Regions from separate parts of the Microbacterium sp. 77mftsu3.1 genome, predicted to be linked through region 4. Evidence: predicted binding sites of a transcription regulator. Region 4 holds the regulator's gene; each other region holds the start of a gene.
The links. The regulator HrcA, encoded in region 4, represses chaperone genes, less so after heat shock. The targets are predictions, from matches to a motif close to TTNGCACTCGNNNNNNNCGAGTGCNAA.
Positions count from the first base shown of each region.

Region 1: groL (chaperonin GroEL) is a predicted target of HrcA. The motif match lies at 1,745-1,771, and genes of this name have one in related genera.
Region 2: BLR68_RS13055 (Hsp20/alpha crystallin family protein) is a predicted target of HrcA. The motif match lies at 1,399-1,425, and genes of this name have one in related genera.
Region 3: groES (co-chaperone GroES) is a predicted target of HrcA. The motif match lies at 1,971-1,997, and genes of this name have one in related genera.

Region 1 is NZ_FNCR01000001.1:606,658-610,357, forward strand. Features, by position in the region: gene groL (chaperonin GroEL) at 58-1,677, opposite strand; gene BLR68_RS03145 (DUF4303 domain-containing protein) at 1,915-2,439, shown strand; gene BLR68_RS03150 (cold-shock protein) at 2,446-2,649, opposite strand; gene BLR68_RS03155 (LytR C-terminal domain-containing protein) at 2,791-3,423, opposite strand; gene BLR68_RS03160 (DUF3263 domain-containing protein) at 3,433-3,693, opposite strand.
Region 2 is NZ_FNCR01000005.1:30,270-33,969, reverse strand. Features, by position in the region: gene BLR68_RS13060 (prolyl oligopeptidase family serine peptidase) at 1-1,347, opposite strand, end outside; gene BLR68_RS13055 (Hsp20/alpha crystallin family protein) at 1,487-1,936, shown strand; gene BLR68_RS13050 (MarR family winged helix-turn-helix transcriptional regulator) at 2,007-2,435, opposite strand; gene BLR68_RS13045 (acid phosphatase) at 2,628-3,700, shown strand, end outside.
Region 3 is NZ_FNCR01000002.1:732,132-735,831, forward strand. Features, by position in the region: gene tsaD (tRNA (adenosine(37)-N6)-threonylcarbamoyltransferase complex transferase subunit TsaD) at 1-242, shown strand, start outside; gene BLR68_RS08455 (hypothetical protein) at 239-733, shown strand; gene BLR68_RS08460 (class I SAM-dependent methyltransferase) at 735-1,934, opposite strand; gene groES (co-chaperone GroES) at 2,086-2,382, shown strand; gene rarD (EamA family transporter RarD) at 2,519-3,457, shown strand; gene BLR68_RS08475 (ABC transporter substrate-binding protein) at 3,614-3,700, shown strand, end outside.
Region 4 is NZ_FNCR01000004.1:242,302-246,001, forward strand. Features, by position in the region: gene hemW (radical SAM family heme chaperone HemW) at 1-952, shown strand, start outside; gene hrcA (heat-inducible transcriptional repressor HrcA) at 1,023-2,057, shown strand; gene dnaJ (molecular chaperone DnaJ) at 2,089-3,207, shown strand; gene BLR68_RS11980 (16S rRNA (uracil(1498)-N(3))-methyltransferase) at 3,210-3,700, shown strand, end outside.

The DNA of each region.
Region 1 (3,700 bases), on a different contig from region 4:
AACGACGAAGGGCCCCTCCCGGAGGAGGGGCCCTTCGTGCTGGCTGTCAGCGCTGGATCAGAAGTCCATGCCGCCGGTCGGGTCGCCGGCCGGAGCCGCCGCCTTCTCGGGCTTGTCGGCCACGACGACCTCGGTGGTGAGGAACAGGCCGGCGATGGACGCCGCGTTCTGCAGCGCCGAGCGGGTGACCTTGGCCGGGTCGATGATGCCGGCGGCGAACATGTCGACGTACTCGCCGGTCGCCGCGTTGAGGCCCTGGCCCGCGGGGAGCTCGGCGACCTTGTTCGAGACGACACCCGGCTCGAGGCCGGCGTTGAGGGCGATCTGCTTCAGCGGAGCCTGGATGGCGACCTTGACGATGTTCGCACCCGTCGCCTCGTCACCGACGAGCTCGAGCTTTGCGAACGCCTTCTCGCCGGCCTGGATGAGCGCGACGCCACCACCGGGGACGATGCCCTCCTCGACGGCTGCCTTCGCGTTGCGGACGGCGTCCTCGATGCGGTGCTTGCGCTCCTTGAGCTCGACCTCGGTCGCGGCTCCGGCCTTGATGACGGCGACGCCACCGGCGAGCTTCGCGAGGCGCTCCTGAAGCTTCTCGCGGTCGTAGTCGCTGTCGGTGTTGTCGATCTCGCGGCGGATCTGGGTCACGCGACCCTCGATCTGCGCTGCGTCACCGGCACCCTCGACGATGGTGGTCTCGTCCTTGGTGATGATGACCTTGCGCGCGCGGCCGAGCAGGTCGAGGGTGGCGTTCTCGAGCTTGAGACCGACCTCCTCGGTGATGACCTGGCCACCCGTGAGGATCGCGATGTCCTGCAGCTGGGCCTTGCGGCGGTCGCCGAAGCCGGGAGCCTTGACGGCAGCCGACTTGAAGATGCCGCGGATCTTGTTGAGCACGAGCGTCGCGAGAGCCTCGCCCTCGACGTCCTCGGCGATGATGAGGAGCTCCTTGCCGTCCTGGATCACCTTGTCGACGACGGGCAGAAGGTCCTTGATGTTCGAGATCTTCTGGTTCGCGATGAGGATGTAGGGGTCCTCGAAGACGGCTTCCTGACGGTCGGCGTCGGTGACGAAGTAGGGGTTGATGTAGCCCTTGTCGAAGCGCATGCCCTCGGTGAGCTCGAGCTCGGTGCCGAAGGTGTTGGACTCCTCGACGGTGACGACGCCTTCCTTGCCCACCTTGTCGATGGCCTCGGCGATTAGGGCGCCGATCTCGGGGTCGGCAGCCGAGATGGATGCCGTCGCCGCGATCTGGTCCTTGGTCTCGATCTCCTTCGCCCCGGCGAGCAGCTCGTCGGAGAGAGCCTTGACGGCCTTCTCGATGCCCTTCTTGAGCGAGATGGGGTCGGCGCCGGCTGCGACGTTGCGCAGACCTTCACGCACGAGCGCCTGGGCGAGGACCGTAGCGGTCGTCGTACCGTCACCGGCGACGTCGTCGGTCTTCTTGGCGACCTCCTTGACGAGCTCCGCGCCGATCTTCTCGTACGGGTCGTCGAGCTCGATCTCCTTGGCGATCGACACGCCGTCGTTCGTGATCGTGGGGGCGCCCCACTTCTTCTCGAGCACGACGTTGCGGCCACGGGGGCCGAGCGTCACCTTGACGGCGTCGGCCAGGGTGTTGAGGCCGCGCTCGAGGCCGCGGCGGGCCTCTTCGTCGAAAGCGATGATCTTTGCCATAAGTGTGTCGTCCCTCCCGGACGTGAGGTTCAGTACCGTGCCCCCAGGGACTGGGAGCGGGATCGTTCTGGCACTCAGGATGAGTGAGTGCTAAATCATTCTGGCACTCGACCATAGGGAGTGCAAGCCGCGCGGCCGCGACCCGCGCTACCGTGGTCGGCGCCGCGCCGATGCCTGCGACGGCGCCCGATGCCCGGGGTGTCGAACGGGTCCAGCCCTACGAGAGGAGATCGTTCCGTGAACCGTGACGACGCGCGTCGAGCGCTGCGGGAAGCCACTGTCGCCGCCTTCGACGAGACGATCGAGACCCTCACCGGCGAGCGGGTGTACGCGGTCACCCTGACCACGGACGACGGCGCGATGAGCGCGGGGCTCTGCATCACCACCGTCGAGCACTACGAGTCGAAGAGGTCGCAAGCGGATGCCGCCGGCGACCTCGCCTCCCCCGGGTACGACGCCTACCTGCGGTGGGACACCGCCGAGTGGCGCGACGAGCTGGCGGGCTGGGAGCACTTCTCGCCGATCTCCCGGCTGCTCGAGGAATCGTCGGACGACACCGACGGCTGGTTCGAGGAACACATCGATGCGCTGATCGCCGCCCTCGCGCACCTGCGGGCCGAGCGCGCAGAAGCGCTTGCCGGAGTCACCCTCTTCGTCTCCGTCACCGACAGCGACGAGACGGAGGCCATCGAGAACCGCTCCGCCCGAGAGCTGAATCCGCCCGAGCTGAGCGGACGCTTCCTGAGCCGATACGAGACCTGACAGGCGTCAGGCGACGACGCGGACGGACTCGGCCTGCGGGCCCTTCTGCCCGGTGCCGACGGTGAACTCGACGGCCTGCCCCTCCTCGAGGACCCGGAAGCCCGACATGTCGATGTTGGAGTAGTGGACGAAGACGTCCTGTCCGTCACCGAGGGTGATGAAGCCGAAGCCCTTCTCGGCGTTGAACCACTTGACGGTTCCCTGGGTCATGCGAATCTCCTGAAGCTGTGGGACATCGAAATGCTAGCCACGGCTCCGCGCTCGCAGACGCCGTTCGGGGCTTTGTTGACACCCCCGAACCGAAGTGTTTACGGCGTCGAAACACGCCGCCGGGGGGCGACGTGTGCTCCGTCATTCGCTGCCGAAGTCGAGGCCGACCACGACGACCAACTGGGGCCGACTCGCGCCATCCGCCGCCGTCGTCTCGGGCGGGGCGACGACCTGATACGTGTCGTCGAGCGACACCTCGGCGCCGCCGATCGCGTCCGCCAGTCCGCGGGCGGCCGCTTCGTCCGCGGGTTGCGCGTAGTAGACCGTGGTCGTCGGGAAGTCGGTGGAACTCGCGTTGCTCACCTCGACGTCGGCATCGGCCCAGCCCGCCGCGATCACCTGATCGCGGATCCGGGCACCCAGCCCCGTCTCGGCCGTCGCATTCAGCACGAGGACCTGGTACGAGGTGTCGACCTTGGGAGCGACGACCTGCGAGGTGCCGCTCGGCCCGGCCGCCGGCCCGAAGGAGAGGCGTCCCGTGGAGAGCAGCGTGCCGAAGACACCCGCGGCGACGATCGCGACGGTCGCGACGGCGGACCAGAAGACGATGAGCCCGATCCGGAGTCGGGGGTTCTCGGCGCGGTGGGCGCCGACCCGCGACACGTTCGGGGAGACGTCGTCGAAACGGTCGGTGGCGGCGGGACGACCCGTCGAGGCGGAGAGGGCCGTCGGGTCGGGCTGCTCTTGCTCAGGCGGGGATGTCGGAGACGGCACCCGAGGATCCTATCGGGCGGAGGCCGGGAGGATCCTGGCGCGGCTGCGGCGCTCGCGCTCCTGGTCGGCGTGGAGACGCCGGAGGCGGTGCACCAGGACCGGATCGTGGGCCACGGCATCCGCGGACTCGAGGATGCGTCCGAGGAGCTGGTAGTACCGCGCGGGCGTCAGCGAGAGCTCCGCGCGGAGCGCTTCCTCCTTGGCCCCGGAGTGCCCGTGCCACCGCGCCTCGAAGTCGAGGACGGCTCGGTCGCGGTCGGAAAGGGGCACTCCCCCA
Region 2 (3,700 bases), on a different contig from region 4:
GCCGGAGCGCTCCCGCGGACCGACCTCGAAGTAGGGCACGCGCGTGCCGTCGGCCGACGTCGCCCAGTGCTGCTCCGCGACGAGTCCGGACGCGTCGAAGGTGGGGCGGCTGCGGTCGACGACGCGGGGCTCGGCACCGGGGGCGATCACCAGGAGCGTCGGGGGAGTGAGGAAGCCGCGAGCGACCACCCACAGCTCGTCGTCCTCGTCGTCGTCGGCGGTGGCGACGCTCGCGCTGAAGAGGTCGGCGTCGCCGAGGCCCAGGTCGATGTCGACTCCGGTCAGCGTCTCGGGATCGAGCGACACGAGCCGGCTCTGCACGCGGTCGAGGATCGTCAGGACCAGGCGCGTGCGGGTCCATGTCCACGTTTCGAGCACCGCCGTGTCGCTCGGGGCGAAGGCGACGCGCAGGTTCGACCCGTCGCCCTCCGTGACGGTCTCGAGTGGACCGATGAGGAGGGTGCCCGACGGATGCGTCGTCTCGCCGATGCGCCACGGGGTCGTGGTCCGCACGGTGACGAGGTCGCCGTGAACATCGACGTTCGCGTCCTGCGGCACGGCGATCAGACGCGGCTCGCCGCCGTCCCAGACCCACGATTCGGAGTGGAAGAAGTCGTGCGCGATGACCACGATCGGCGTCGCCGTACCGCCGGTGCGGTCGACGTGCGCGAACACGCCGACGTCCGAGGCGACACCCGTCACGATGGGCGGCGCGTCCGCGAGCGACTCGCCCCGTCGCCAGGCGCGGGCGCTGATCGGATACCCCGAGTCGGTCACGCCGCCGCCGTGCAGTGCGGTGGCGACGAGCAGGGTGTCGCGGTCGACCCACGCGATCATCGTCTTCTCGGCGTCGAGGGCGAACGGGGTGTCGTCGACGAAACGACGTGCGTCGAGGTCGAACTCGCGCACGACGGTGGCGTCGCCGCCGTCGGGGCTCAGCCGCACGAGCGCCCGCCCGCTGCCCGCAGGTCCGTGAGCCGCGCCCGCGAACGCCCACGCCACGCCTTCCTCGCGGCCGAGCGCGTCGACGTCGAGCAGCACCTCCCAGGTCGGTTCGCCCGCGGCGAAGGCGGCGCGGGATGTCCGTCGCCACAGGCCGCGGGGGTTTGCGGCATCCCGCCACAGGTCGTACATGAGATCGCCGTGGCGGCTCGGGACGACGAGTCGATCGGGGTCCTGAAGGATGCCGGTCAGGCGGCGCTCGAGCGCGGTGCGGGTGTCGCCCAAGAAGGCCGCCTCGGTCTCGGCGGTCCGTTCGGCTGCCCAGGCGCGGGCCTCGGGTCCGTCGATCTCCTCCAACCAGAGGAACGGGTCGGCGGGCTCGGGGGCGGTCTCGTGGGCGCTCATGTCGCCAGCCTAAGGCCGTCTCCGACGTGGGCGTTCGCCGTGCGAGAACCGTTGGCACTCGGTGGGTCAGAGTGCTAATCTGAACGTACTTGAGCCGCAGGGGCTCAACTTTAAGACCACATCACCGAAGGAGAGAATCATGGCAACCTACGACCCGTTCCGTGACATCGACCGCCTGGCGTCGACCCTCTTCGACACGCGCCGCGGCCCGCGACGGATGCCGATGGACCTGTTCCGCGACGGCGACCACTACGTCCTGAACGCCGACCTGCCGGGCATCGACCCGGGCTCGGTCGACATCGACGTGGACGGCCAGCTGCTCACCATCCGCGCCGAGCGCACCGTGGGGGCGGCCGACGGGGTGAAGTGGATCACGCGCGAGCGTGAGACCGCGAGCTTCCTGCGCCAGCTGAACCTCGGCCAGGGCATCGACACCGACGCCATCACGGCGACCTACAGCAACGGTGTGCTCACCGTCACCATCCCGGTGAGCGAGAAGGCCAAGCCACGCAAGGTCGAGGTGGTCGCCGACGGTTCGGCCCCGACCATCTCCGCCCGCGAGAGCGATCCGCAGCCGATCGACCAGTGATCACCGCGGCATCCTCGCACTGACGCGAATCGCCCCGCATCCGTCTCGGATGCGGGGCGATTCGCGTGCGTCACACGCCGCGGAGGCGCGCGGTCAGCTTCTCGAGCTGTGCGAGTTCGTCGTCGGTGAGGACCGACATCCGTTCGGCGATCGTCCGGCCGTGGACCGTCGCCAGCCGACGGAACATCGTCGCGCCCTTGTCGGTGGCGCGGAGGATCGCGCCGCGGCCGTCCTGCGGGTCGGGCTGCTTGGAGACGAGCCCGCGTGCCACCATCCGGTCGACCAGCCGCGAGACGCTGGGCTGGCTGATGAGCATGTTGGCGGTCACGTCGCGCAGGCGTGCGGTGTGCTCATCGCAGCGCGTCACCGTCAGCAGGACGTCGTACTCGGCACCGGACAGCTGATCGTCGTCGAAGTCCCGGGAGATCTCGGCCATGACCTCGTGCTGCGCGCGGAAGAGGCTCTCCCACGCGGCGATGGCGAGGCGTCGATCGGTCATGGCGTCAACTGTATCGCCGCGGGCAGACGCGCCGAGCGCCGATGGTCGCCTCGGCTTCACCGCGCCGTCACGTGCCGTTCGCACGCTCAGGAGAGCATTCTCATGAACTGTGTTGTCGCTATGTCCTGACAAACCCGCGTGTCATCGATAGTCTGCGACGACTCCCGCAACCGATGGAAGTGAGGCGCGCCCGTGAGCGTGAAGAAACAGACAAGACGAGCAGGCAGCCGGACTCGCGGCGCGATCGGGGGCCTCGGCATCCTCGTCGCGTGCACTCTGGCAGCCGTCCCCGCCTTCGCGGCGGACGGATTCACCGAGGCGCAGAAGACGGCGACCTACTCGTCGGACGCGACCGCCTCGACGGGCGATTCGAGCGCTCCCAGCGCCGACAACTGGTCGGTCCGGATGATGGATGTCTTCCAGAACCTCCGCACCGACCGCGGCCCAGGCGGCAATGCGGCCGTCATGGACTACAACGACGAGCTGACGAGCGAGATCAACCGGACGGCCTCGAAGGCGCAGGTCCAGCGGGCCATCGTCGACCAGTACCAGGACATGTCCGTCAGCATGGGCGACGCGTTCGGGAAGAAGCTCGGCGCGATCTACGCCGAGGCCATCGCCGACGGCGAACTGCCCAAGGTGACCTGGCTGCTCAACAAGGAGGGCGGCAAGCTCGGCTCGACCTCGTCGACGAACCCGCCCAAGAACTACTTCGACTACGACCGGCCGTACATCCGTCTCGACAAGACGAAGGACCTCGTCTACCGCGACAAGGAAGGCGGCGACGCGTGGGGTTCCACGAGCGGCTCCTTCCCGTCGGGCCACACGTCGCAGGCGTACTGGCAGGGCACGGCGCTCGCCGAGATGCTGCCCCAGCTCGCGCCGCAGATCCTCGCCCGCACGGCCGAGGCCGGCAACAACCGCGTCGTGATGGCTGCGCACTACCCGCTCGACGTCATCAGCGGCCGCATGATGGGCCAGAAGATCATCGCGCTCCGCCTCGCCGACCCGGCCATGCGCGCGCTCGTCGACGAAGCCGCCGACGAACTGCGCGGCGTTCTGGAGCGCGGCTGCGGCGACACCCTCGAGAACTGCATCAAGAAGGACGTCCCGTACCTGCCGACCGACAAGGCGCTCGCGTACTACGAGGAGCACCTCGGGTACGGCTTCCCCGACATCGGCCCCAAGGGTGAGAAGGTCGTGGTGCCCGCGGGAGCCGAGGAGCTGCTCGTCTCGTCCCACCCCGACCTGACGCCGGCGCAGCG
Region 3 (3,700 bases), on a different contig from region 4:
GCCTCCTGCTCGGCGGTGGCGTCATCGCGAACAAGCGTCTGCGCGACGTCGCCCTCGAGCGCGCCGAGGCCGCCGGGGTCGCCGTCCGCATCCCGCCTCTCTCGCTCTGCACCGACAACGGCGCGATGATCGCCGCTCTCGCCTCGGAGCTGATCATGAGCGGCCGCCCGGCCTCGACCCTCGCCTTCGGCGCCGACTCCACGCTGCCGGTCACGACGATCCAGGTGGCGACGTCCTCATGACCGACGAGCGGATGCCGCCCCCCGCCTCCCCGTCACGAGGCCCCGCCCCTTCAGCTCAGGGTCCGGTCGTCGAGCCGCCGTCCGTCGACGTCGCGTCCGCGCCGACCGATTCCGCGCTCCCGGGGGCGCACCGCGGCGGGTTCCGGCGCGAGCTGACCCAGCCGCTCCCCGTCGCGCCGCCCCTCGCCGTGCACCCGGACCCCGACGAGGAAGCCTCGCCCGACGTGCGGTGGATCCCGCCGGCGCCGGTGCTGCCGCGGAGCGCGGGCTGGTCGCTGCTGTTCGGCGCGCTCGGTCTCGTCCTCGCGTGCTTCGTGGGCTGGGGCTTCCCGGTCGGGATGATCGGCGTCGTCCTCGCGATCCTCGCCCTCCGCCGGCCGTGGGAGAAGCGCGAGGCCGCCTACTGGGGTCTCGGGCTCAGCATCGCGTCGCTGCTGTACAGCGCCGGGTGGCTGTGGTGGGCCGGAACGCAGGGCGCCCTGGTCGGCTGAGTCAGACCCGGTCGGCCAGTATCGCGACCCGCTTCGCGTCCCGCCCCTCGCCCGTCCGCGTGAGGATGAGGGTGGCGGATGCCGTACCCCGCAGCGTGAGCTTGCGCCGGAACTGCGCCGGGTCGACGTCGACGCCGCGCTTCTTGATCTCGAGCGTGCCGATGTCGGCCTTCCGAAGCGCCGCATCGATCGCGCCGGTCTTGAGAGGGAGGGTCTCGCGCACCCGGAACGACTGGACGAACGGGTTCGTGAGCGGGGTGTCGGAGGTGAGATACGCGATGCCGCCGCCGAGCATGCCGGCGTCGAGGCTCCGTGCGACCTCGCCGATGAGGCGCGCGCGGATGACGGCGCCTTCGGGCTCGTGGACGAACGCACCGAGGTCGCGGACGGGCTCGTCGTCGGCGTCGCCGGGCGCGGTGAGCTCTGCGGCGCTGCCGCCGCGCAGCACGAGCGCCGACCGGCGGACGCCCTCGCGTCGCAGCGATCCCGACCAGAGCACGAGCTCGACCGTCGAGCCGTCGACGCTGACCCACTGCGCTTCGACGTCGTCGGGGATGAGGTCGCGATCGAGTCCGGGGCCGAGCTTGATGCCCACCGGCATCCGTCCTGCGAGGTCGAAAGCCCAGTCCAGCGACGGCGACCAGTCCTCGGGCGCCGTGCGCGAGGTCTCGGAATGGCCGGCGGTGCGCCGGGCCGGGTCGAGCCAGACCGCATCCCACCCGTCGAGGTCGGTCTCCTCGGCACGGCCGTGCCGCACGGTGACCGATTCGCCGAAGGGGGCGAGGTTGTACGCCGCGAGCGCGGCCGTCGTCTCGTCCGCGTCGACCGCGAGCACGTCCAGACCGATGCCCGCGAGCCCCAGCGCGTCGCCCCCGATGCCGCAGCCGAGGTCCGCGACGCGGTGCGCGCCGGCATCCCGGAACCGCCCCGCGTGACGCGCGGCCACTTCGAGCCGCGTGGCCTGCTCGAGACCCGCTCGGGTGAACAGCATGCGGTCCGCGAACGGACCGAACTTCGCCGCGGCGCGCACCCGCAGGTGGGCCTGGCCGACGACGGCCGAGACGAGATCGGGGGAGTGGCCGGCCGCGCGCAGGCGCGAGACGGCGGCGGCGACCTCGGTGGTGGATGCCAGGGGGCCGACCTCGTCCACCATCCGCAATCCCTGGGCGGTCAGGAGGGCGGTGAGCTCGGCCTGTTCCATCCGGCCAGCCTAGGCCGTGCGGCATCCGGACTTCGGTTGGCACTCGCGTTGCATGAGTGCCAACCGCGCCCTAGACTTTCGTTAGCACTCTCGACAAGCGAGTGCTGATGAGTCTTGAAGCAGGACCCCACCAGCAAGAAAGAGGTAGACCGTGTCGGTTTCCATCAAGCCGCTCGAAGACCGCATCGTCATCAAGCAGGTCGAGGCCGAGCAGACCACCGCAAGTGGCCTGGTCATCCCCGACACCGCCAAGGAGAAGCCCCAGGAGGGCGAGGTCGTGGCCGTGGGCCCCGGCCGCATCGACGACAACGGCAACCGCGTTCCGCTCGACGTCGCCGTCGGCGACCGCGTCCTGTACAGCAAGTACGGCGGCACCGAGGTCAAGTTCGGCGCCGACGAGTTCCTCGTGCTCTCGGCTCGCGACGTCCTCGCGGTCGTCGTCCGCTGACACGCAGCACCTTCGACAGGGCCCGGATGCTTCGGCATCCGGGCCCTGTGCTTTTGCCGAGCCGATGGCGGGATCCGCGCGAACGTCGGCAGTCGCCGGACGCGCAAGCTGTCATGACCGTCGTAGGCTCGTACTCATGACACCCGAGGAGACCGCCCGCGAGAAGTCCCTCGGGGGGATCTTCGTCTTCTCGGCGTACGTGCTCTGGGGTTTCCTCCCGCTGTACTTCGTCAGCCTTGCGCCAACGACGCCGTGGGAGGTCGTCGGCTGGCGCATCGTGTTGAGCCTCGTCTTCTGCGTCGCGCTGATCGCGGTCACCCGCGGCTGGGGGCGGATGCGCGTCATCCTCCGCGATCGTCGGCTCCTGCTCTGGACCCTCGTCGCCGGTCTCCTGATCTACGTCAACTGGCAGGTCTTCCTCATCGGCACCCTGACGGGTCACGTCGTCGAGACGAGCCTCGGCTACTTCATCAACCCGATCGCCACCGTGCTCCTCGGCGTGATCGTGCTGAAGGAGCGTTTGCGCCCCGCCCAGTGGACCGCCGTCGGCATCGCCGCCGCGGCTGTCGTCGTCATCATCGTGGCGGTCGGCAACGTGCCGTGGATCGCCCTGACCCTCGCCGCGAGCTTCGCGACCTACGGGCTGGTGAAGAAGCGCATCGGACCGTCGGTGGATGCCGTCAGCGGCCTCACGCTCGAGTCCTTCTGGCTCGTGCCGATCGCCGTCATCCAGCTCGTCGCGGTCGGAGTGACGTCGGGGCTCACGATGGGGCGCGAGGGCACCGGCCACACGATCCTGCTCCTCCTGGCCGGAGCCATCACGGCGATCCCGCTCCTCTTCTTCTCCGCCGGAGCCCGACGTACGTCGCTGACCGTGGTCGGCATCCTGCAGTTCATCGCGCCGATCATGCAGTTCCTCACGGGCGTGCTCATCCTGCACGAACCCATGCCGTTCGAGCGATGGATCGGATTCGGGCTCGTCTGGGTGGCGATCGCGGTGTTCGCCGTCGACTCGCTCCTGGCCTCGCGTCGCCAGCGCACGCGCGCCGTGACAGCCGTCCCCGACCCTGTCTGAACCGGGGCGGATGCCGCTTTCCCGACCGTTATGGGAGCGTGCCCACCTCGTTACACATCGTTAACGAACGGCAACACTCGCGAGACGACCTCCCCGCTAGGTTGATCACACCGGGCCGGACCCGATCCGACTCGTGTCACCACAGCAAGGAGCACAATGAGCGTTCTCACCCGATCGCGCACGGCAAAGGTCATGGGCGCACTCGCCCTGATCGGCGCGAGCGCACTGGTCCTGGCCGGTTGT
Region 4 (3,700 bases):
CGTGTTCTTCGGGGGTGGCACCCCCACGCTCCTTCCGCCGGGCGACCTCGCGCGCATGCTCGACGGCATCCGGGGAACCTTCGGTCTCGCGGACGGCGCCGAGGTCACGGTCGAGGCGAACCCCGACACGCTGACCGATGAGGTCGCGCAGACCCTTGCCGCTGCCGGCGTCACACGGTTCTCGATCGGGATGCAGTCGTCCGTGCCGCACGTCCTCGCGGCACTCGACCGCACGCACGACCCCGCGAACATCGCGACAGCCGTCGCGGCGGCGCGGAAGGCCGGGCTCGCGGTCAGCCTCGATCTCATCTACGGCGCGCCGGGGGAGTCGCTCGAGGACTGGCGCACCTCGCTCGAGACGGCGATCGCGCTCGCACCTGATCACATCTCGGCGTACGCGCTCATCGTGGAGGACGGAACGAAGCTCGAGCGTCAGATCCGCCGCGGCGAGGTACCCGCCCCCGACGACGATCTGCAGGCCGACATGTACGAGCTCGCCGACGAGCTGCTCGCGGCAGCCGGCTACGGCTGGTACGAGGTCTCGAACTGGTCGACGACTCCCGCCCAGCGCTCCCGCCACAACCTGTCGTACTGGCGGGGTCAGGACTGGTGGGGCTACGGCCCCGGTGCCCACAGCCACGTCGGCGGGCTGCGCTGGTGGAACGTCAAGCACCCCGCCGCGTACGCGCAGCGCCTGGCGCTGGGGGAGTCCCCGGCGGCGGGACGGGAGCGACCGGATGCCGAGGCCCGCCGCCTCGAGGTCATCCTGCTGCGCTCGCGCATCGTGGACGGCGTCGCGGTCGACGAGGCGACCGTCGCGGGGCGGCGGAACGTGGCATCCCTCATCGCCGACGGACTCGTCGACGGCGCCTCGGCCGTGCGGGGACGCATCGTGCTGACGCGTCGCGGACGGCTGCTGGCCGACGCCGTCGTCCGCGCACTCACCGAGTGATCCGAGCAGATCGCTTCTCGCGCGGTAGAATTGGCACTCCCAGAACGAGAGTGCCAGCGGAGGAGGGGTGATGGTCTCGGAACGCGGTCTTCAGGTGTTGCGTGCGATCGTCCAGGACTACGTCGACACGCGCGAGCCGGTCGGCAGTAAAGCGATCGTCGACCGTCACCAGTTCGGCGTCTCGGCGGCGACCATCCGCAACGACATGGCGCTCCTCGAAGACGAAGAGCTGATCACCGCGCCCCACACGTCGTCGGGCCGTGTACCCACCGACAAGGGGTACCGCGTCTTCGTCGACCACCTCGCCGACGTCCGCCCCCTCACCTCTGCGCAGCGCTCCGCGATCGGCGCCTTCCTCGAGGACACCGGTGACCTCGACGACCTGCTCGTCCGGACGGTCCGCTCCCTGACGCGTCTGACCGGTCAGGTCGCGATCGTGCAGTATCCGTCCTTCGCGCGGGCGAACGTCTCGCACGTCGAGGTCGTGCACCTCGGCGGGCCGCGGATCGTCATCATCGTCGTGACCGACACCGGCCGAGTGTCGCAGCGCGTCGTGCTCCTGTCGTCCGAGCCGTCAGCCGACGAGGCCGCGCAGCTCAAGCTCGCGATGGCGTCGCTGCTCACGGGCAAGAGTGTCCGAGACGGCGCGGCGGCGATCGCGCGCATCCTCGAGGACGAGACCCCGGTCCCGCGCGAGGAGAACCGCCGCGTCGTGCTGCGCGCGATCGGCGAGGAGCTCGACGAGTTCCGCCAGGACCGCATGGTCATGGCGGGGTCCGCGACCCTCGCCCGCCGGGAATCCGACTTCCGCGGCAGCATCTACCCGCTCCTCGAGGCGATCGAGGAGCAGGTGACGCTGCTGCGGCTCATGGGGGAGATGGTCGCCGACGACCGCGGGCTGGCGACCAGCATCGGGCGCGAGAACGAGCCGTTCGGGCTGTCCGAGGCATCCATCGTCGCGGGCGACTACGACGCCGGCGGGTCCCACGCCCGCGTCGGCGTGCTGGGTCCCACACGCATGGACTACCCCACGAATCTCGCGGCGGTCCGCGCCGTCGCGCACTATCTGACGCGGTTGCTCGAAGAAGACGAGACGTCGCGCTGAACGAATCGGCCCGCGGGCCGGAGAGGTGATTGTGGCTGACCACTACGAGGTCCTGGGTGTCGCGCGCGACGCGAGCCCTGAGGAGATCAAGAAGGCTTACCGGCGTCTGGCGCGCCAGCTGCACCCGGACGTGAACCCGGGGGAGGATGCCTCCGAGCAGTTCAAGCTCGTGACGCACGCCTACGACGTGTTGAGCGACCCCGACCAGCGCCAGCGTTACGACATGGGCGGCGACGGAGGCGGCTTCGGCGGAGCCGGTGCAGGTGCCGGCTTCGGCGGTTTCAGCGACATCTTCGAGAGCTTCTTCGGCGGTGGTGGCGGAACCCGCGCCGGCCGTCCGCGGTCACGCCGCGAGCGGGGCCAGGATGCGCTCGTACGCGTCGACCTCGACCTCGGCGACGTCGTCTTCGGCGTCCACCGCGACATCGAGGTCGACACCGCGGTCCTCTGCGAGACCTGCCAGGGCTCGTGCTGCCAGCCGGGCACGCAGCCGGTCACCTGCGACATCTGCCACGGATCGGGCCAGATCCAGCGGACGGTCCGGAGCCTCCTCGGCAACGTCGTCACCTCGCAGCCCTGCACCACGTGCCAGGGCTACGGCACGACCATCCCGTACCCCTGCTCCACCTGTCAGGGCCAGGGCCGTGTGCGTGCACGTCGCACCGTGTCGATCGACATCCCGGCCGGCGTCGAGACCGGTCTTCGACTCCAGCTCCCCGGGTCCGGCGAGGTCGGTCCCGCCGGCGGCCCGAACGGCGACCTGTACCTCGAGGTCACCGTCGCCCCGCACGACGTCTTCAGCCGCGACGGCGACGACCTGCTCGCGACCCTCGAGGTCTCGATGGTCGATGCCATCCTGGGAACGAGTGTGACCATCGAGTCCCTCGACGGATCCGTCGACCTCGACATCCGCTCCGGGGTCCAGGCGGGCGACGAGCTCACCATCCGCGGTCGGGGGATCACGCCTCTCCGAGGCGACCAGCGCGGCGACCTCCGGGTCGGCGTGCAGGTCGTCACGCCTTCGCACCTCGACCCGAAGTCGCGGGCGCTCGTGCAGGAGCTCGCGAAGCGGATGCGTCCGGCCCCGCCTCACCTGGCGGAGTTCCACCCGGGTCTGTTCTCCAAGCTCCGCGGCAAGTTCAAGCGCTGATCGTGGCCCTCCACTTCCTGATCGAGGATGCCGGGGCCGCCGGCCCGGGCGATGTCGTCCGGCTGACGGGGGCCGAGGCGCACCACGCCGCGGCCGTCCGTCGCATCCGGGTGGGGGAGGACGTCACGGTGGGTGACGGCCGCGGCGTGTGGCTGACCGGCACGGTCTCGGCCGCCGCGCCCAAAGAGGTCTCGGTCGAGGTCTCCACCCGCGCCGAGGTCCCCGCGGCGTCGCCGCGCACCGTCCTCGTCCAGGCCCTCGCGAAGGGCGATCGCGACGAGCTCGCCGTCCAGGCGGCGACGGAGCTCGGGGTCGACGCGATCATGCCGTGGCAGGCGGCCCGCTCTGTCTCGCGGTGGGAGGGTCCGAAGGTCGCCAAGGGCGTCGCACGCTGGGAGACGATCGCCCGTGAGGCGGCGAAGCAGGCGCATCGGCCGTGGCTGGCAGAACTCCACCAGCCGGTCTCCACGCGGCAACTGGCGGCACTCGCCCA